Regions from separate parts of the Streptomyces sp. ID05-26A genome, predicted to be linked through region 4. Evidence: riboswitches for the same ligand, from Rfam matches in the RefSeq annotation. Region 4 holds a riboswitch; each other region holds the start of a gene.
What was found. A riboswitch is a leader RNA that binds a small molecule or an ion and turns the genes downstream of it on or off. The one in region 4 is predicted to bind cobalamin.
Positions count from the first base shown of each region.

Region 1 (4,455 bases), on a different contig from region 4:
GTGCGGATCGCCTTCGCTCCCCTGGCCGTGTCGCCCCTGAGCTGCCTTGCCTTGCGCACCGATCGGGCGGACGCGACCAACTGCGGTGCCACGGTCAGCGCCACCACAACGGCCACACTCACCTCGTACAACGCGGCCGGCAACGACCGCAGGAGCCGCCGGGGGTTGGCGAGGGCGTTGGCGGCACCGACACAGCTGAGGATCGTCGCGAGCAACAACCCCTGGTACAGCGCGAAGATCAGCCCCTCGGCGCTCACCGGTCCGCCGACGCGGATGCCCTGCGCCCAGTCGGGCAACGGGACCTGCGGCAGCGTGAACAACACGGTCAGGCCGGTCACACCGCCGAGGAACGCGTGCACGAGGACGCGCAGGCCGATGATCAGCAGGCCGAACTTGAGGAACACGCCGTAGGTGCCGGCCCACGGCGTGTTCGCACGGCAGGTCACCACGACCACGCCCGCCACCGCCAGGATCAGGCCCAGCAGCAACGGGTTCGTGGTGCGGCTGGCGGCGGTGGCGAGGCCCAGTGCCCACAGCCACCACGCGCCGGAGTGCAGCTTCACGCCGAAAGCCTCATGCGTCTTCCGCGGCGCGGCGACGACGTGCCACCAGCACCCCGGCCACCGCCAGTGCTGCGATGACCAGCGCCCCGAGCAGCGTCCACAACCAGCCGGAGCCCGATTTCTCCTCCACCTGCTGCGACTTCTCCGCCACCGCAGGAGTCGAGGTCTCCCCCGCCACAGACGACGACACGGCGGACGAAGGCGGAGCCGACTCCACCGAAGACGGCGCAGCGGCCGACGAGGAAGTCGGCGGAACGGTCGTGGTCACCGCAGGGGGTTGCTGTGCCGGAGGTTGCTGCACCGGCGGCGCGGGAGGCTGCGGTTGCTGCGCCGGCGGAGGCGGTGCGGGAGCCGCGGGCGGTGCGATGCCAGGTTGTTCGCCGGCGCCGAACGCCCACCCCTCCACGGTTCCGCGTCCCGGCACGAACGTCGCCGCGCCCTGGTTGCTGTACACCCACGAACCACCGGCCGGTGCGTGCCAGTACGACCAGTACGCGGTGGCGGGCGAGGCGTTGACGCACTTGTCCGCGTCCGTGCCCGGCTTTCCGTTGATGCGGCAGACGAAACCAGCCTGCCGCGAGGCGTAGGTGTAGCCGAAGCCCGCGGCGGTCAGTGCCGCGATGCCGGAGGCGGGGCTACCGGGTGCGCAGCCCTGCTGGACGCCTCCGCCGAGGCCGCGGTAGTCGACGACGACGGTCACGCCGTCACATCCCGCGGCCTGCGCCGGCACCGGTGCGAACGCCGCTACCAGTGCCAGCGCGAGGAAGAGCCTTTTCACGGGGCGGTGCTCGGAGCGGTGCCGGCGCCGAACGCCCAGCCCTCGACGGTGCCGGGAGCCGGGTCGTAGCCGAGCGCGCCGGAGGTGCTGTAGGTCCAGGTGCCGCCGGGGGTGGCGTGCCAGTAGGACCAGTACGCGCTGGTCGTGGGCATCTTGCACGGGTTCGGAAGGGCCTTGATCGTGCAGACGAACCCGGGCTGGCGCGGCACGAACGTGGTCGGGAAGCCCGCGTTGTTCAGCGCCTGGATTCCGGTGGTCGGATCGATCGAGGTGCAGCCGGTCTGGACTCCGCCGCCCAGTGCGGCGAAGTCCACGACGACCTTCACGTTCGCGCACGGAACGGCGGAGGCAGGGGACGTGACGACGAACGAGCTCGCGACGAGGGCGAGGACAGCAAGCATGCGGCGCATCACGCACCAACCTTCCGACGACGGGAGACGAAGAGCAGGACGGCACCGGCGAGCACCGCGAACGACCCGAACAGGCTCAGCGGAACGGCCTGGTCCGGTCCGGTGACGGCGAGCGGCGGGTCGGCCGGGGCCTCGGGCCCTGCCGGAGCGGGCGCGGTCGGCACGGTCGGCTCGGGCGCCGAGGTGACCGGTGGCGTGGTGGTGCAGTCGATCGCGGGCACCCCGGGAACAGCCGACGAAGCCGTCACGTCCGCGAGGCTCACGCGAGCCAGGCCGAGCATCGCCTGTGCGGTGGCGCGGATCGCCGGGTACGGCTCGAAACCGGCGCTGTCGTAGGCGACCGCACCGCGTCGCGCCTCCGGTCCGGAACAGCCGACCTGCAACGACTTCAGGTACGCCACGGCCTTGTCCGCGGGCTGAGTGAGACCCCCCTCGACGAGCGCGCCGACGGCGAGTCCCGTGCTGTTGGCGTTGGCCCCGGCAGTCGCGGACGGGAAACCGCCGTCCGGCTTCTGCTGCGAGGCGAGCCACGTCAGGGCCTTCGGCGACGCGGTCTTCTCGCCCACCGCCAGCAGCGCCTGCAGTGCCATCGCCGTACCGTCCACATCGGACTTGCACGGCGCCTGTTCGAAGGCGATCGGGAAGCCGCCGTCCGGGCACTGCGTGGAAACCTGGTACACCACCGCCTGGTCGGACGGCAGGGCGGCGCGCTTCAGCACGATGATCGCCAACGCCTGCGTGAACGCGTTGGTCTGGTCGAACCCGGGACCGGTCGCGTCGCGGTAGCGCCCCGACTCCTCCTGCAACGGCGCGAGCCGCTCCAGCAGGTCGACGCCCGCGAACGCGTGCGGATCGGTGCCGAGCGTCTGCGCGACCAGCGCGAGCTTCACCAGGCCGCCGACGTACGACTCGTCGCCTTCACCGATCAGGAAGTTCAGCTGGTCGGGCTGGGCGAGCCAGGCGGCGGCCTTCACCGCCGTCGACCTGCCGACGCCCGCCGCCGCCAGCGCGTAGACGCCGTCCGCGGTCAACCCGGCGTCCACGAGGCCGGGGCCCTGGAGCAGGTGGTCGCCACCCTCGAACTGGCTGACCAGCCACGTCCCCGCGGACGGGGCCGCTTCCGCCGCCTGCGCCTGCGGTGTCACCACCAGCGCGGTGGCCACCAAGGCCACCAACGCGGATCTCCTGATCACTACGCCTCCCATGCCCGCGGTCCTCGACGGGTCGGTGGAGCTACCGCACGCCACGGGCAGTCGGACTATCACCGTTGCGGGTCAGCGCCGGAGTTCCACCGGCTTCCCCCGCGGCATGCGGATGCTGTTGTCAGTCAACGATCGTGCGGGAGGGATCTATTTGAGTCAAATGGCTGTGAGCTGGGCCATCAACGAGCAGAATCGGCGGATGGGGGATTTCGCGAAGCAGGTCGACGACGCGGCACGGGTGATCGAGGCGTTGATCCCGGACGAACCGGCCGCCACGCTGGGCACGCACACCGCCCAGCGCGGGAACGAGCGGCACGCCCGTGGCTCCGCGACACAGCAGGCGTTGCGCGGGTTCTCGTCCCTGGCGGCGGAACGGCTGCTCGGCGCGCTGGAACTGGCCGTGGCCCGGCTGGACCTGACCGCACCGGCCGAACTGGTCTCCGGACTGGTGCCGCCACCGGCGAACGCCACTTTCGGGTTCGTGTCGATGGGCGAGCAGAGCGCGATGGCGCTGCCGATGACCATGGTCGACGGCGCGCACCCCGGAGCGAGCAGCCTGATCCTCGGGCACGTGCGCGCGTTGTTCCCGGACATCAACGACGTCGAGGGTGACGAGCACGCCATCGCCGTCAAACGCGGCGCGACGCACCTGGCGGTGGCCGTGGTGGTGGCAAGGGCGGTTCTGAACGCGATCGGCACTCCGGTGGCGGCCAATCCCGCGGCGGCCGTCGGCATCGCGATCGGCGCCTGCGCCGCGATCCTGCCGGACGTGCCCATGCCTCACGCGTACGAACGGGCCGTGCAGGAGAAGCGGCGCCGCGAGTACCGGCCCACGTCCTGGATGACGGAGGCGATGGTGTCCGGCCACCAGTTCGTGGTGGTGGAAGAGCCGAGCCTGACCGAGGCGGACTTCACGGCGACGGGTCTCGTGGCCGCGATCGACACCGGGTTCGCGGTGCGCACGGGTCTCGCCGACGGCAAGGTTCCCGTGTCCGTGCAGGTCGTGCTGGACGAACCGCACCTGCCCGACCTGGAGCAGTGGGACGAGGTCGCCGAGATCGACTACGTCGCGGTGGCCGGGGCCGCGAAGTTCGGTCACGGCAGCACCGCTCCGTGGCCGGGTGGGTTCCGGGTCCGCGTCTGCGCGACCGGACGGGACGAGGGCGAGGAGCGCTACGACCTGACGCTGTGGCCCGCGCCGGCGACGGATCCGGTGGTGCACAAGGCGGCTGACCGAGTCGGGCACCTGCTGCGCGGCGAACCGGCCCCGCCGCCGATCTCCCGTCCCGAACGGCCGTACCAGTGGCTGGAGGACCTCGGGCCCGCGGCGACGGTCACGGTCGTCACGAACGCCGGTGTCGCCGACGTGGTGGACGAGTTCGAGGAGGACTCGGTCGCCGTCGAGATCGAGGGCGGGGTGCTCGTCGTCGAGTTCAACAACTACCAGGGCAGCCGGATTGCCGTCCTGCAACGGCTGTCCCGCAACGGAAAGGCCGCCAGCT
Region 1 is NZ_JARAYZ010000005.1:161,974-166,428, reverse strand. It holds gene PV646_RS35395 (CbiQ family ECF transporter T component) at 1-563, opposite strand, end outside; gene PV646_RS35390 (hypothetical protein) at 574-1,341, opposite strand; gene PV646_RS35385 (SCO2322-related protein) at 1,338-1,751, opposite strand; gene PV646_RS35380 (prenyltransferase/squalene oxidase repeat-containing protein) at 1,751-2,956, opposite strand; adenosylcobalamin-variant (AdoCbl-variant) riboswitch at 2,991-3,062, opposite strand; gene PV646_RS35375 (hypothetical protein) at 3,153-4,455, shown strand, end outside.
Region 1: it holds a riboswitch for cobalamin, as region 4 does, so the genes downstream of both, PV646_RS35380 (prenyltransferase/squalene oxidase repeat-containing protein) here and PV646_RS30755 (aldehyde dehydrogenase family protein) in region 4, are expected to answer to the same signal.

Region 2 (4,455 bases), on a different contig from region 4:
GAGCACGTAGAAGCCGTGGCGTTCGGACCGGATGCGGCGTGCGATCTCCGCCCAGCCCTCCTGCGCGGCCGAGGCGTGGTCGTCCTCGGTGCCCTGCTTGCGGGTCCAGGACCAGCCCTCGCCCATCTTGTGCCACTCGACGGCGCCGCCCTCGCCGGTCTCGTCGTGCAGCCGGCCGAGCGCCTTGAAGGCCGACTCCTCGCCGACCTTCCACTTGGCGGACTTCACGAACTGGAACACGCCGATGTCCCAGCCCTGGTTCCAGCCGCGCAGCGCCATGCCGAACGCCGACGTCGACTTCCCCTTCATCTCACCGGTGTGCAGCATCAGCAACGGCCGGTTGCGGCGCTGGCGGGTCGTCAGGCCGTCCTTCGGCACCTCGGTGGGTTGTCCTTGAGGCACAACGATCTCCTTACGCGGCCCGGACGACGCCGGCGAGGTGGTCGGCGGACAACTGATCGAGCCGGACGCACGTGCCCTGCAGCGCTTCGGCGATCTTCTGGGCGAGGCCGAGGCGGACGTGGCCCTGTTCGCAGTCCACGACCACGACAGCGGTCTGCTCCAAGAGGCCCGCGGCCTTCAGCGCGTCCTTGGTCGGGTCGCCGCCGAGGCCGGACGACGTCGCGCGGCCGTCCGTCAGCAGCACCACCAAGGGCCGCTTCCGCGGGTCGCGCATCCGTTCGATCTCGAGGACGCGGTGGGCCTTGAGCAGGCCGTCCGCGAGCGGGGTGCGGCCGCCGGTGCGCATCTTCTTCAGGCGCGTGGCCGCCGCGTCGACGGACGTGGTCGGGGGCAGGGCCACCTCCGCGGTCTGGCCGCGGAACGTCACCACGCCGACCTTGTCCCGGCGCTGGTAGGCGTCGCGCAGCAACGAGATCACCGCGCCGCTGACCGCCGACATCCGCTTCTGCGCCGCCATCGAGCCGGAGGCGTCGACGACGAACAGGACGAGGTTCGACTCCTTGCCCTCCCGGACGGCCTTGCGCAGGTCGGCGGCGGTGAGCAGCAGTCCGGGACCGCTGCGGCCCCGCGCCGCCTGGTGTGGCGCGGCGTTCGTCAGGGTGTCGACCAGGTGCAGCCCGTTGCCGTCCACTTTGGACGAACGGACGATCCGGCCGGTGCGGGCACGGGCCCGCGAACGCTTGCCGGGCGCGCCCTCGCCGACTCCGGGGACCTCCAGCAACCGCGCCTTGAACGCGGGCGAGGGCTCCGGTGCCGGACGGTCCTGGGGCGCGTTCCCGTTGCCCTTCGGGCCGTCCTGCGGTTCGGGCAGCTCACCACCGCCGGGGCCGTCGTCGTCCGGGCCTTCGTCGGGGTCGGAAGCGTGCTCGGCCGCCTGCTTCATCGCGTCCTCGAGCTGCTGCTCCTCGATGCCGGGCTCGTCGAACGGGTCGCGGCGGCGCCGGTGCGGCAGAGCGAGCCTGACCGCGGTCTCGACGTCGGTCTCCTCGACCTCCGAAGCGCCTCGCCACGCCGCGTGGGCGGTGGCGGCACGGGCGACGACGAGGTCCGCGCGCATGCCGTCGACCTCGAAAGCCGCGCAGACGGCGGCGATCCGGCGCAGCTCACCGTCCGGAAGGGACACTCCCGGCAGCTTCGAACGTGCCTCGGTGATCTGCTGCTTGAGCTCGGCGTCCGCACCGGCCCACTTCGCCGCGAACGTCACGGGGTCGGCCTCGTAGGCGAGCCGGCGCCGGATGACCTCGGTGCGCACACCGACGTCCCGCGCGGCCTTCACCGCCACGGTCAGCCCGAACCGGTCGAGCAGCTGCGGCCGCAGCTCGCCCTCCTCCGGGTTCATGGTGCCGACCAGCAGGAACTGGGACGGGTGCGAGATCGAGACGCCCTCGCGCTCGACGTGCGCGCGGCCCATGGCGGCGGCGTCGAGCAGAAGGTCGACGAGGTGGTCGTGCAGCAGGTTGACCTCGTCGACGTACAGCACGCCCCGGTGAGCCGCGGCCAGCAGACCGGGCTGGAACGCCCGCACGCCCTCGGTCAGCGCCTTCTCCAGGTCGAGCGACCCGACCAGCCGGTCCTCGGTGGCGCCGACGGGCAGCTCCACGAGCCGGGCCGGTCGCCGGTCGACGCCCTCGTGCGGCGCGTCGGGGCAGTCGGTGGTGCCGGGCACGCAGCCGAACCGGCACCCGGCCGAGACGTCGAGTTCCGGCAGCAGCGCGGCGAGGGCACGCACGATGGTCGACTTCGCGGTCCCCTTCTCGCCGCGGACGAGAACGCCGCCGATGCCGGGGTGCACGGCGTTCAGCAGCAGGGCCAGCCGGAGGTCGTCGTGTCCGACGACAGCCGAAAAGGGGAACATGCTCGGCGATGTCCTTTCCTCGGGTGTCCACGCCCGTGGTGAGGTGAAGAGGGGGACGAGTTCCTGACTCCCGACACGCGGTCGGTCACAGTCGCGGGACGGCGCCGGAGTCACACCGGCTTCCTCGCACTCCCCTCACAGCCCCGGCATCGTCGCACTTCGCACGGCCGGGTCCAACAGCCACGTCGTCCTAGATCAGGCTGAGGAACTCCTCCCAGGCCGCCCGGACCTCGTCCGCCGTCCACTCCAGCGCGGGCTCCGCGATCGTGACCTCGGTCTTCGCGAGCGTCCCGGCGCGCCAGAACCCGCCGAGGAACTTCCCGCTCACCTCCTTGAGGTGTGCGGGATCACCGGGCAGGTGCAGCGCGAACTGGTGGGTGTGCGGTTCGGGCAGGTCCATGGCGGCGGCCACGACCTTGGCGTGCTCGACGTACGCGCCGAGCCTCGGCAGCACGGTGTCCAGGCCGTGCAGCGCGGACAGCGCCGCGGGCCACTGCTGGAACAGCATGCCGCCGTACCGGTGCCGCCAGACACGTGCCTGGTCGACGAAGTCCTGGCTGCCCGCGAGCGCCGCTCCGGAGATGCCCTCCAGCGACTTGTAGAACGACACGTAGACCGAGTCGAACAGGCCGGCGATCTCGGCCAGCGGCTTGCCCAGGCCGTGCGTGCTCTCCCACAGCCGCGCGCCGTCGAGGTGCACGACCGCGTCCCGTTCGCGGGCGAGATCGACCATCGAGGTCAGCTCGTCCCAGGTCGGGAGCACGAACCCGGCCTCGCGGTCCGGCACCTCCAGCAGCAGCGTGCCGAACGGTTCGGGGCACGAGCCGATGTCGGCGTCGCGCACCTTGATCGGCCGCAGACCGGACAGCACGGTCAGCGCGTCGTCCTCGTGGTGCAGCGGGTGCGCCTGCGGGTGCATCGCGACGATCGGGTTGTGCGTGCGGTCGGCCCAGCACTTCAGCGCGATCTGCTGCGCCATGGTCCCGGTCGGCACGAACAGCGCGGCCTCGGTGCCCAGCAACTCCGCCACCCGCGTCTCCAGCGCCCCCACCGGGCCGCCGTCGCCGTAGCGGTCGGGGTCGACGTCCGGCACCGGGCCGAGCGTCTCCAGCAGCGTCTTCTTGCGGACTCCGGAAAGCTGACGGTTCAACACCCCAGCATCAAACCTCAGGTCAGCGGCTCACGGCCACCGACTTCGGCGCGCGGAACGACAGCAGGTTCAGCCACTCCGGCTTCGGGCCGACGAGGTGCAGCGACGGTTCGTGCTCGGCCACCGTCCGCAACGTCACAGCGGCTTCCAACCGGGCCAGCCCGGCGCCGAGGCAGAAGTGGCGCCCGTACCCGAACGCGAGATGCCGGGAATCGGTTTCCTTACCGCTCAACAACAACACGAGCTCCGCACCGGCAGGCACGCGCACACCGGACAACACCACGTCACGCGCGGTCAGCCGCCGCCACGTGACGACGGGCGTCTCGGTCCGCAGCACGTCCTCGACGAACGACTCGGCCACGCCCGGCTCAGGTAGTCGCGCCCACAGCGAACGGTCCTGCAACGCGCGGCGCAGCGCCGTGGACAGGAGCTGGGTCGTCGTCTCCTGGCCCGCGATCAGCAGGAAGTAGCAGAGCCCGGCGGAGTCCTCGGCGGACACTCCGGCATCGGCCAGCGCGCAGAACAGCTCACCGTCCCGCGCGTGGTAGCGCTTGATCAGCCACTGGTGGAAGTCGCCGACGTCGTCGACCAGTTCCAGCTGCCGTTCGCGGGTGATGTCGCCCCAGAAGAACTCCAGCGAACCGGTGCTCCACCGCTTCAACGTGGGGATGTCGACGTTCTGGAGTTCGAGCAACTCCGTCAGCACGATCGCCGGCAGGTCCCAGGCCAGGTCCCGCACGAGATCCGCGCCACCCAGCCGTTCCAAAACCAGCGACCGGATGCGAGGCTCCGCTGCGGCGACACGCGCCGGCGTGAAGAACGACGCCACGAGTCGCCGCAGGTCGGCGTGCGACGAGGACCCGTTGTTCGCGAGCGTCGGCGGCAGCGAGAAGCGGGCGCGGACCAGCGACCGCAACGCCGCCGGCGCCACCGGTGTCACGGCGGTCAGCGCGTTGTCGGGCAGGTACGTGACCGGATCGGCCAGCAC
Region 2 is NZ_JARAYZ010000001.1:514,022-518,476, forward strand. It holds gene cobO (cob(I)yrinic acid a,c-diamide adenosyltransferase) at 1-402, opposite strand, end outside; gene PV646_RS02470 (putative cobaltochelatase) at 413-2,317, opposite strand; cobalamin riboswitch at 2,356-2,486, opposite strand; gene PV646_RS02475 (threonine aldolase family protein) at 2,508-3,470, opposite strand; gene PV646_RS02480 (cytochrome P450 family protein) at 3,490-4,455, opposite strand, start outside.
Region 2: it holds a riboswitch for cobalamin, as region 4 does, so the genes downstream of both, PV646_RS02470 (putative cobaltochelatase) here and PV646_RS30755 (aldehyde dehydrogenase family protein) in region 4, are expected to answer to the same signal.

Region 3 (4,455 bases), on a different contig from region 4:
GATTAGCGAGACGATCTCGTCCTCGCCCGGCACCAGCGGTGAGTGGATGTCGTACACGCCGGGACCGATGCCACGCGGGAAGTCCAGGCCCTCCAGGATCTCCATCTTGGACCGCGCGGCCTCGATCGTCGTGACGTCGGCGTCGAGGTCCGAGATCGCGCCGATCACCTCGCCGAACTCCGAGTAGCACAGGTGGGTGTGCACCTGGGTGCCCGTCGTGGCGCCCGAGGTCGCGAGCCGGAACGCGCCGACCGACCACTCCAGGTACGCCGGCTGGTCCTTCCGGCGCAACGGAAGCAGCTCGCGCAACGCCGGTTCGTCGACCTGGACCACCCGGATCCCGGCCTCCTCCAGGTCGCGGATCTCGTCCCGCAGCGCCAGCGCCACCTGGGCCGCCGTGTCGGCCAGTGGCTGGTCGTCGCGCACGAACGACCACGCGAGGATCGTCACCGGCCCGGTCAGCATGCCCTTGACCGGCTTGGCCGTCAGCGATTGCGCGTAGGTGCTCCACGGCACCGTGATCGGCTTCGGGCGTGAGACGTCGCCGTGGATGATCGGCGGTCGCACGCACCGCGACCCGTACGACTGCACCCACGCGAACTCCGTGCTGGCGAAGCCTTCCAGGTGCTCGGCGAAGTACTGGACCATGTCGTTGCGCTCGGGCTCGCCGTGCACCAGCACGTCCAGGCCGATGTCCTCCTGCAGGTCGATCACGCGGCCGATCTCGTCGCGCATCCGCTGCCCGTACTCGTCCTCGGTGATCTCGCCGTTCCGGACCGCCGCGCGCGCCCTGCGGAGGTCGCCGGTCTGCGGGAACGAGCCGATCGTCGTGGTCGCGAGCGGGGGCAGCCCGAGCCGGGCCTGTTGAGCGGCGGCACGTTCCTCGTAGGGCGCGCGGACGCGGTGCTCCGGCCGCAACGACTCGACGCGTGCCCGGACGTGGTCGTCACGGCGCGGGCTGGGCAGCCGACGCTGCGCCTCGTCGGCCCACGCGCCGTCCGCCCCACCGCGCAAAGCCTTGCCCAGCAGCACGATCTCGCGGACCTTCTGCCGCGCGAACGCCAGCCGCGCCCGCACGTCCGGTTCGAGGGTCTCGGCGTCCAGGTCGTACGGCACGTGCAGCAGCGTCGAGGACGACGAGACGACGACCTCGCGTGCGAAACCCAGCAGGGTCGCGGCCTTCGCCAGCGCGGCGTGCAGGTCGGTGCGCCACACGTTGCGGCCGTCGACCAGCCCGGCGACGAGGATCTTGTCGCGCAACGCGGGGATCGCGACCGACGTGTCCGGCGCGGCGACGAGGTCGACGCCGATCGCCTCGACCCGCGACTGGGCCAGGACCGGCAATGCCTCGCCCAGGTCGCCGTAGTAGCCGGTGACGAGCAGCTTCGGCCGTCCCGGCAAGCCACCGAGAGTGCGGTAGGCGCTCCTCAGGGCGTCGAGCTCAGCGGGGGTGCGGTCGGCGGCGAACGCCGGTTCGTCGAGCTGCACCCACTCGACGCCCTCGACCCTGAGCCGGCCGAGCAGTTCGACGTAGGCCTCCACCAGGCGGTCGAGCAGTGTCACCGGGTCGAAGCCCGGGACCGTGCTCTTGGCCAGCAACAGGAACGTCACCGGGCCGAGCAGCACGGGCCGGGTCGTGACGCCGAGGTCGCGGGCTTCGCGGTACTCGGCGATCGGCTGGTCACCGGCCAGCGAGAACTCGGTGTCCGGGCCCAGTTCCGGCACCAGGTAGTGGTAGTTCGTGTCGAACCACTTCGTCAGCTCCAGGGCCGCGGCGCCGTCCCGGCCGCGGGCCGCCGCGAAGTAGGTGTCCAGTTCGGACAGACCCAGGTCGCGGAACCGTTGCGGGATCACGCCGAACAGCTGGGCGGTGTCGAGCACCTGGTCGTAGAACGAGAACGTGCCGGACGGGATCGAGTCCAGTTCGGACAGTTCGGCCCAGGTCCGGGCGCGGAGTTCCCGCGCGGTCCGCCGCAGGGCGGCTTCGTCGATCTTCCCGGCCCAGTACTGCTCGACCGCGCGCTTCAACTCGCGCTTCGGTCCGATCCGGGGGTAGCCGAGAACGGTGCTGCCGATGGTCACAGGCTCTCTCCTCGCGAGCGTGCGGAAGCACCGGAGACCCACGAGGACAGCTCGAGACAGCACGAGGCCGGCCCGTCAGCCCGCCCGAGAGGCTCCGGAGCAGCGCGCACCGGTTGGCGCGCGCACCTGCGGCAGGTCTTCGGACTCGTGGGCGCCGTGCTGGAACCTCTGGGGGCTCACTCCTACCGGCCGTCGCTTCCCAGGTCTCGCGACCCAGTGCTGTTGACGGCTTTCGTTCCCACTCACCGCTGCGGGGCAGTCCCGGACTCGCACCGGGTTCCCTTTTGCTCCACCCGGGACGAACCCGGGTGAACCGCTGGCGTGATCGAGACTAGCGGGCCGCGCCGAGTATGCCCAGCGCCATGTCGGCGTACTGGATGGTGAGATCGCTCAACCCGACCGGCCCGGCGGGGGAGTACCAGCGCGAGACGCCGCTGCACATCTCCAGCAACGCCAGCCGTGCCACGCCCGGATCGGCCACCGACAGCTCGCGCGCCTTCACGCCGGCCTCGATCGCCTGCTGCCAGAAGCTCTCGTAGCGGTCGCGCAACGCCACGATCTCCTCGCGCCGTGCGCCGGTCAGCGCGCGCATCTCGCCGTCGACGACTGCGGTCTCGCGCGGCTTCTCGGCGTGGGCGCGGACGTGCATCTTGACCAGCGAGACGAGACGTCTCGTCTCGGTTCCGGCCTGGCCGGTGACGTGCTGGCCGGTGACGTGCTGGCCGGTGATCTGCTCGGCGGCGGTGATCAGCTCGGTGAGGCTCGTGCGCATGATCTCGGCCAGCAGGTCTTCCTTGGTGCCCATGTAGTGGTAGAGCGTCGCCGACGAGAGGCCGGCGGCCTGCGCGAGGTCGCGGATGCCGGTGCCGTGGAAGCCGCGCTCGGCGAACAACCGCACCGCGGCCTCGCGGACTCGTTCCTCCGTCGTCATCTGCTGCCTCCCTTGACCGGCTCGACGCGATCACTCTAGCGTCAAGCCCGATCGATCGATCGATCGAAGGGGAGACATGACCGTCGACTACTCCTGCGCCGAGGGCGTCGCGCAGGTGCACCTGAACCGTCCGGAACGGCTCAACGCCGTGGTTCCGGCACTGGTCGAGGACCTGCTGGCGGCGTTCGCACGAGCCCGTGAGGACCAGGCGCGGGTGGTCGTGCTGGCCGGACGCGGCCGGGCGTTCTGCGCCGGGCACGACCTCAAGGAACCGGTTCCGGCCGAGACCGAGGAGCAGACGCGGGCGCGCCTGGAACGCATCCAGGACGTCACCCGCGCGATCCGCGACTTCCCCGGCGTCGTGATCGCGGCGGTTCACGGCTACGCGCTGGGCGCGGGTGCCGAGTTCGCGCTGGGATGCGACCTGGTGGTGACCGGAGTCGGGGCGGAGTTCGGGTTTCCCGAGGTCAGCGTCGGCCTCAGCGTCACAGGAGGCGTCTCCGCCCTGCTGCCGCGGCTGGTCGGTCCGCACAAGGCGAAGGAATGGCTGCTGCTGGGCGAGCGGATCACCGGCGCCCGCCTGATGGAACTCGGAGTGGTCTACCGCGAGGTGTACGACCACGAGAAGCACGCGATGAAGCTCGCGAAGCGCATCGCCACCCAGCCTCCGGTCGCCGCGTTGCTGGCGAAACGCGCCATCGACCTGGGCTGTGGCTCGACGCTCGACCAGGCGCTGGCCACCGAGGTCGACCACGCCGTGATCACCAGCACCTCTGGCGAGGGGGACGGGGCGCGGGCGGAGTTCGGCCGTGGCTGACCTGATCGGCGCGCTGCGGACGGCCGTCATGCGGTGGCCGGACAGGACGGCGTGGACGTTCGATCCGGGCGGCTCGTTCACGTTCGCGCAGATCGGCGCGCTGTCCGACGGGTACGCGCAGGCGTTGCGCGACAAGGGGATCCGTGCGGGGGACCGGGTCGCGATCATGCTCCGGAACGTGCCGGAGTTCCCGCTGGTCTGGTTCGCGCTGATCAAGCTCGGCGCCACGGCCGTGCCGGTCAACGTGCGGTACCGCTCGGTCGACGCCGGCCACGTGCTGCGGACGGCCGAGGTGGTGGCCGTCATCAGCACCGAGGAGTTCCGGCCGCTGCTCGCCGGAGAGGTGGTGCACCTCGTCGAGGAGTTGAAGCCCGCCGGAGGGTTCGCGCAGGGCGAGGTGTCCGCGCCGGTCAGTCTGCAGTTCACCTCCGGCACCACCGGGAAACCGAAGGCCTGCGTGCTGTCGCACTCCTACTGGCTGACGCTCGGCGGCAGCCTCGTCGAGCACTTCCCGCACCTGTCCTCCGACGACGTGATGCTGACGGCGCAACCGTTCTACTACATCGATCCACAGTGGAACGTCGTCGCCGCGTTGCTGGCCGGCGCGCATCTCGTGGTGCTGGAC
Region 3 is NZ_JARAYZ010000002.1:2,014,095-2,018,549, reverse strand. It holds gene metE (5-methyltetrahydropteroyltriglutamate--homocysteine S-methyltransferase) at 1-2,124, opposite strand, end outside; cobalamin riboswitch at 2,196-2,415, opposite strand; gene PV646_RS24785 (TetR/AcrR family transcriptional regulator) at 2,414-3,013, opposite strand; gene PV646_RS24780 (enoyl-CoA hydratase/isomerase family protein) at 3,090-3,830, shown strand; gene PV646_RS24775 (AMP-binding protein) at 3,823-4,455, shown strand, end outside.
Region 3: it holds a riboswitch for cobalamin, as region 4 does, so the genes downstream of both, metE (5-methyltetrahydropteroyltriglutamate--homocysteine S-methyltransferase) here and PV646_RS30755 (aldehyde dehydrogenase family protein) in region 4, are expected to answer to the same signal.

Region 4 (4,455 bases):
GATGTCGATCACGCGGTCGAGGAACACGACGGCGGTGCGGACCGTGGAACGCAAGCGGTCCCAGTCGATCCCGCCGTCAGCCACGTGCGCGCCGAGGTTGACCGAGCCGAGGTTGCAGACCGCGGTCTCCTCGTCGCTGGTGACCTCGAGGATCTCCGTGCACAGGTTGGACAGGTGCACGACGTTCGACGGCGACGCCGTCTGGTTGCACGTGCGGTTCGCGGTGTCCTTGAACGTCATCCAGCCGTTGCCGGTCTGGGCGAGCGTGCGGATCATCCGTCCGTACAGGTCGCGGGCCTTGATCGTGCGGACCGCGCGACCCGCTTCCTCGGCGCCGCGGTAGGCGCGGTCGAACTCGTCGCCCCACAGGTCGACCAGCTCGGGAACCTCGTCCGGGTCGAACAGCGACCAGTCCGCGTCGGCCTCGACGCGGCGCATGAACTCGTCGGGGATCCAGTTGGCCAGGTTGAGGTTGTGCGTGCGACGCGCGTCCTCACCGGTGTTGTCGCGCAGCTCCAGGAACTCCTCGACGTCCGGGTGCCACGTCTCCAGGTACACGCAGGCAGCGCCCTTGCGACGGCCGCCCTGATTGACGGCCGAGACCGACGCGTCGAGCGTGCGCAACCACGGCACGATGCCGTTGGAGTGGCCGTTCGTGCCGCGGATCAGCGCACCCCTCGAGCGCACCCGCGACCACTGGACACCGATGCCGCCGGCGAACTTCGACAGCCGGGCGATCTGCTTGTACCGGTCGTAGATCGACTCCAGCTCGTCCTTCGGCGAGTCGAGCAGGTAGCACGAGGACATCTGGGTGTGCTGGGTGCCGGAGTTGAACAACGTCGGCGAGCTCGGCAGGTACGCGAGCGACGACATCAGCCGGTAGAAGTCGATGGCCTCGGCGGCGGTGTGCGAGAGACCGCACGCGACGCGCAGCAGCCAGTACTGCGGCTGCTCGATGACCGAACGCTTCGCGGGGTGGCGCAGCAGGTAGCGGTCGTAGACAGTGCGCAGGCCGAAGTACTCGAACCGCCGGTCGCCGTCGAGGTCGATCGCGTCGTCGAGCTTGCGGGCGTTGGCGGCGACGAACTTCGCGGTCGCGTCGCCGATCAGGCCCTCGGCGTGGCCGAGCGCGACGCTCTGGCTGAAGGACTGCACGCCCTGACGGCGCACCTCCTTCTCGATGTACGCGGCGAGCAGGCCGGCGGCGAGCTTGGAGTACTCGGGCTCCTCGGCGACCAGCGCCGCGGCGGTCTGGATCGAGAGCCGGTCCAGCTCCTCGGTGGTGGCGCCGTCGTAGAGACCGCTGATCGTCTTCGTGGCGACCCGCAGCGGGTCGACGTCGTGCAGACCGACCGTGCAGCGTTCCACCGCGCGCACGATCTTGTTCAGGTCAACCGGTTCGAGTGAACCGTTGCGCTTCTTGACGCGCATTGTGGTGGTGGTGAGCGTGTCGACCGCCGTCACAGCTCTCTCCTCGCGAGCTCGGGGTGGCCACGAGATCGGGAGAGGGTGAACGGGCGCGCGCGACCGCCACGTCCTCCCGCCCTCCCTCGGGGCCTCGGACACCCGCACGCGTGGGCACGTGCGGGGCGCTGGCAGGTCTTCGGACTCGTGGGCGAGCCTGTCTCCAGGCGCCTACCGGCCGTCGCTTCCCAGACGTCGATGTCCAGTGCTTTCTGACGGCTTTCGTTCCCACTCACCGCTGCGGGGCAGTCCCGGACTCACACCGGGTTCCCTCTTGCGACGACCGATCTGGATGATCGGCCGAACCAGCTCGGAGCACCATACATGGGTGTCGTCGAGCGATCGACAACTACATCTAGTGGGCGTGTCGCCCAGTCGGAGCAGCCCCGAACGATCACGTGCGCGCGCCGGTGATCGCGGCCACTCTCGACATGGTAGGAAGTCCTACTTTAGGTTGACCGAAGGTCCACGGTGCAGGGAAGCCGGTGCGAGTCCGGCGCGGTCCCGCCACTGTGACCGGGGAGCGGTGTCCCATCAGCAGGCCACTGGCGCGAGCCGGGAAGGCCGGGGCGGCACGTCGATCCGGGAGCCAGGATACCGGCCGGGGACTTCCGTGTTCGTCCACGAGGATGGAGCTGAACGCATGCGGATTCTTCCTACCTGCGCGAGAAACGCAATCCCGCAGCCATAAGCCGTGTCTTCGTCGTGCCCGGTCGTCCACACGCGACACGGGCGGCTCCCTCCTGCGCTCAAACGGAAGGACCTTCTGGGAGCAAGGATCTGCACCACTTCATCGGCGGCAAGCCCGTGTCCGGCACGTCCGGGCGCTTCGCCGACGTCTTCGACCCGAGCACGGGGTCGGTCCAGGCCCGCGTGCCGCTGGCATCGGCCGCCGAGGTCTCGGACGCGATCGCGGACTCCGCTGCGGCACAACGGGAATGGGCGACCTGGAACCCGCAGCGCCGGGCCCGCGTGCTCATGAGGTTCGTCGACCTCGTACGCGCGGAGGAGGACAGCCTGGCCCGGTTGTTGTCGTCCGAGCACGGCAAGACCGTCGCCGACGCACGAGGTGACATCCAGCGAGGACTGGAAGTCGTCGAGTTCGCCATCGGCATCCCGCACCTGCTCAAGGGCGAGTACTCCGACAGCGCCGGCACCGGCATCGACGTCTGCTCGATGCGCCAGCCGCTCGGTGTGGTCGCCGGCATCACGCCGTTCAAACTCCCCGCGATGATCCCGCTGTGGAAGGCCGCTCCTTCGATCACGTGCGGGAACTCGTTCGTGCTCAAGCCTTCCGAACGCGACCCCTCGGTGCCGCTGCGCCTCGCGGAGCTGTTCCTGGAAGCCGGTCTGCCGCCCGGTGTGTTCTCCGTCGTCAACGGGGACAAGGAAGCCGTGGACGCACTGCTCACCGACCCGCGGATCGAGGCGGTCGGCTTCGTCGGCTCCTCCGCGATCGCCGAGTACGTCTACACGACCGCCGCCGCGCACGGGAAGCGCGCGCAGTGCTTCGGCGGCGCCAAGAACCACATGATCGTCATGCCGGACGCCGACCTCGACCAGGTCGCGGACGCCTTGGTGGGCGCCGGTTACGGCTCTGCGAGCACGTCCATCTGCTCCCAATCTGCGTGAACGCTCGGACGCCTGGAGCCACTGGAGGGCCGTTGACCAGCCTGAACACACTGGTGCGCCAGTAGACTCCCATCACCGAACACTTCTTGAATTCCTCTGTAGACGGTTGGCAAGGTGGTGGCATGAGTCCGCGAACAGGCCTCACCCGCGTGCTGGACGACCTGGGCACCACGCTGATCGACCTCGTGCGTGGTGATCCGGGCCGTGCCGCGGACGTCGGTGGTGTCGTGATCCACGACCCGGACGACGACCAGGCGTTGCCGCCGGCCGCGCTGGTGCTGGGCGTCGGTGTGCGCGAGCCCGCTCCGTTGCTGCGCCTGCTGGGCGAGGAAGGGGCGGCCGCGTTGGTCGTGCGCGGCCCGATCGTCCTCACCGAGGAGATCTCCGAGGCCGTCGACGGCTCCGGGGTGGCCCTGCTCGGTCTGGCGCCGGGGGCGTCGTGGACCCAGCTCGCCGCGATGTTGCGGTCGTTGCTCGCGGAGGGTGAGGTCGACCCGTCCGAGACGCTCGGCGGTGTACCGGCCGGGGATCTGTTCGCGCTGGCCAACGCGGTGGCGTCGCTGATCAGCGCTCCGGTGACGATCGAGGACCGCAGCTCGCGGGTGCTCGCGTTCTCTGGGCGGCAGGACGAGGCCGACTCGTCGCGGGTCGAGACGATCCTGGGTCGGCAGGTTCCGGCGCGGTACTCGCAGCTGCTGGAGGCGCGCGGGGTGTTCCAGCAGCTCTACCGCAGCGACCAGCCGGTTTACATCGAGGGGCTGCCCGCCGACGACGGCTCGCTGTGCCTGCCCCGCGTCGCCGTGGCGGTGCGGGCGGGTGACGAGTTCCTCGGCTCTATCTGGGCCGCCGTGCGCGGGCCGTTGTCCCCGGACAGTTCCACCGCGTTCGGCGACGCGGCCAAGCTCGTGGCGTTGCACATGATGCGCCAGCGGGCGGGTGCCGACGTCGAACGGCGGCTGCGCGCGGACCTCGTCTCGACCGCGATCGAGGGAGGTGCGGGCGCGGCGGAGGCGGTGCGGCGGCTGGGGCTGGCCGACCAGCCGTGCGTGGTGCTGGCGATGGCGCTGGCCCACTCGCACGGCGACGATCCGGCCGCGCACGCCCGGCTGCTGGCCGAACGCCAGCAGATCGCCGACGCGCTCGCCATGCACCTGACGGCCGTGCATCCTCGTGCCGCGGCCGCGTTGATCGGCGACGTCGCCTACGCGATCCTGCCCGCGGAGTCGGACGACCGGGCGTTGCGGATCGCCACGGACTTCCGCAACCGCATCGGCAACGCCGTGCTCGTGGGTGTCGGCGAGGTGTCCGACGGCCTGACGCTCTCCCGGACGCGGGCCGGTGCCGACCTGGTGCTGCGGG
Region 4 is NZ_JARAYZ010000003.1:762,107-766,561, reverse strand. It holds gene PV646_RS30760 (ribonucleoside-diphosphate reductase subunit alpha) at 1-1,431, opposite strand, end outside; cobalamin riboswitch at 1,578-1,789, opposite strand; cobalamin riboswitch at 1,917-2,084, shown strand; partial or broken gene PV646_RS30755 (aldehyde dehydrogenase family protein) at 2,245-3,066, shown strand; gene PV646_RS30750 (PucR family transcriptional regulator) at 3,219-4,455, shown strand, end outside.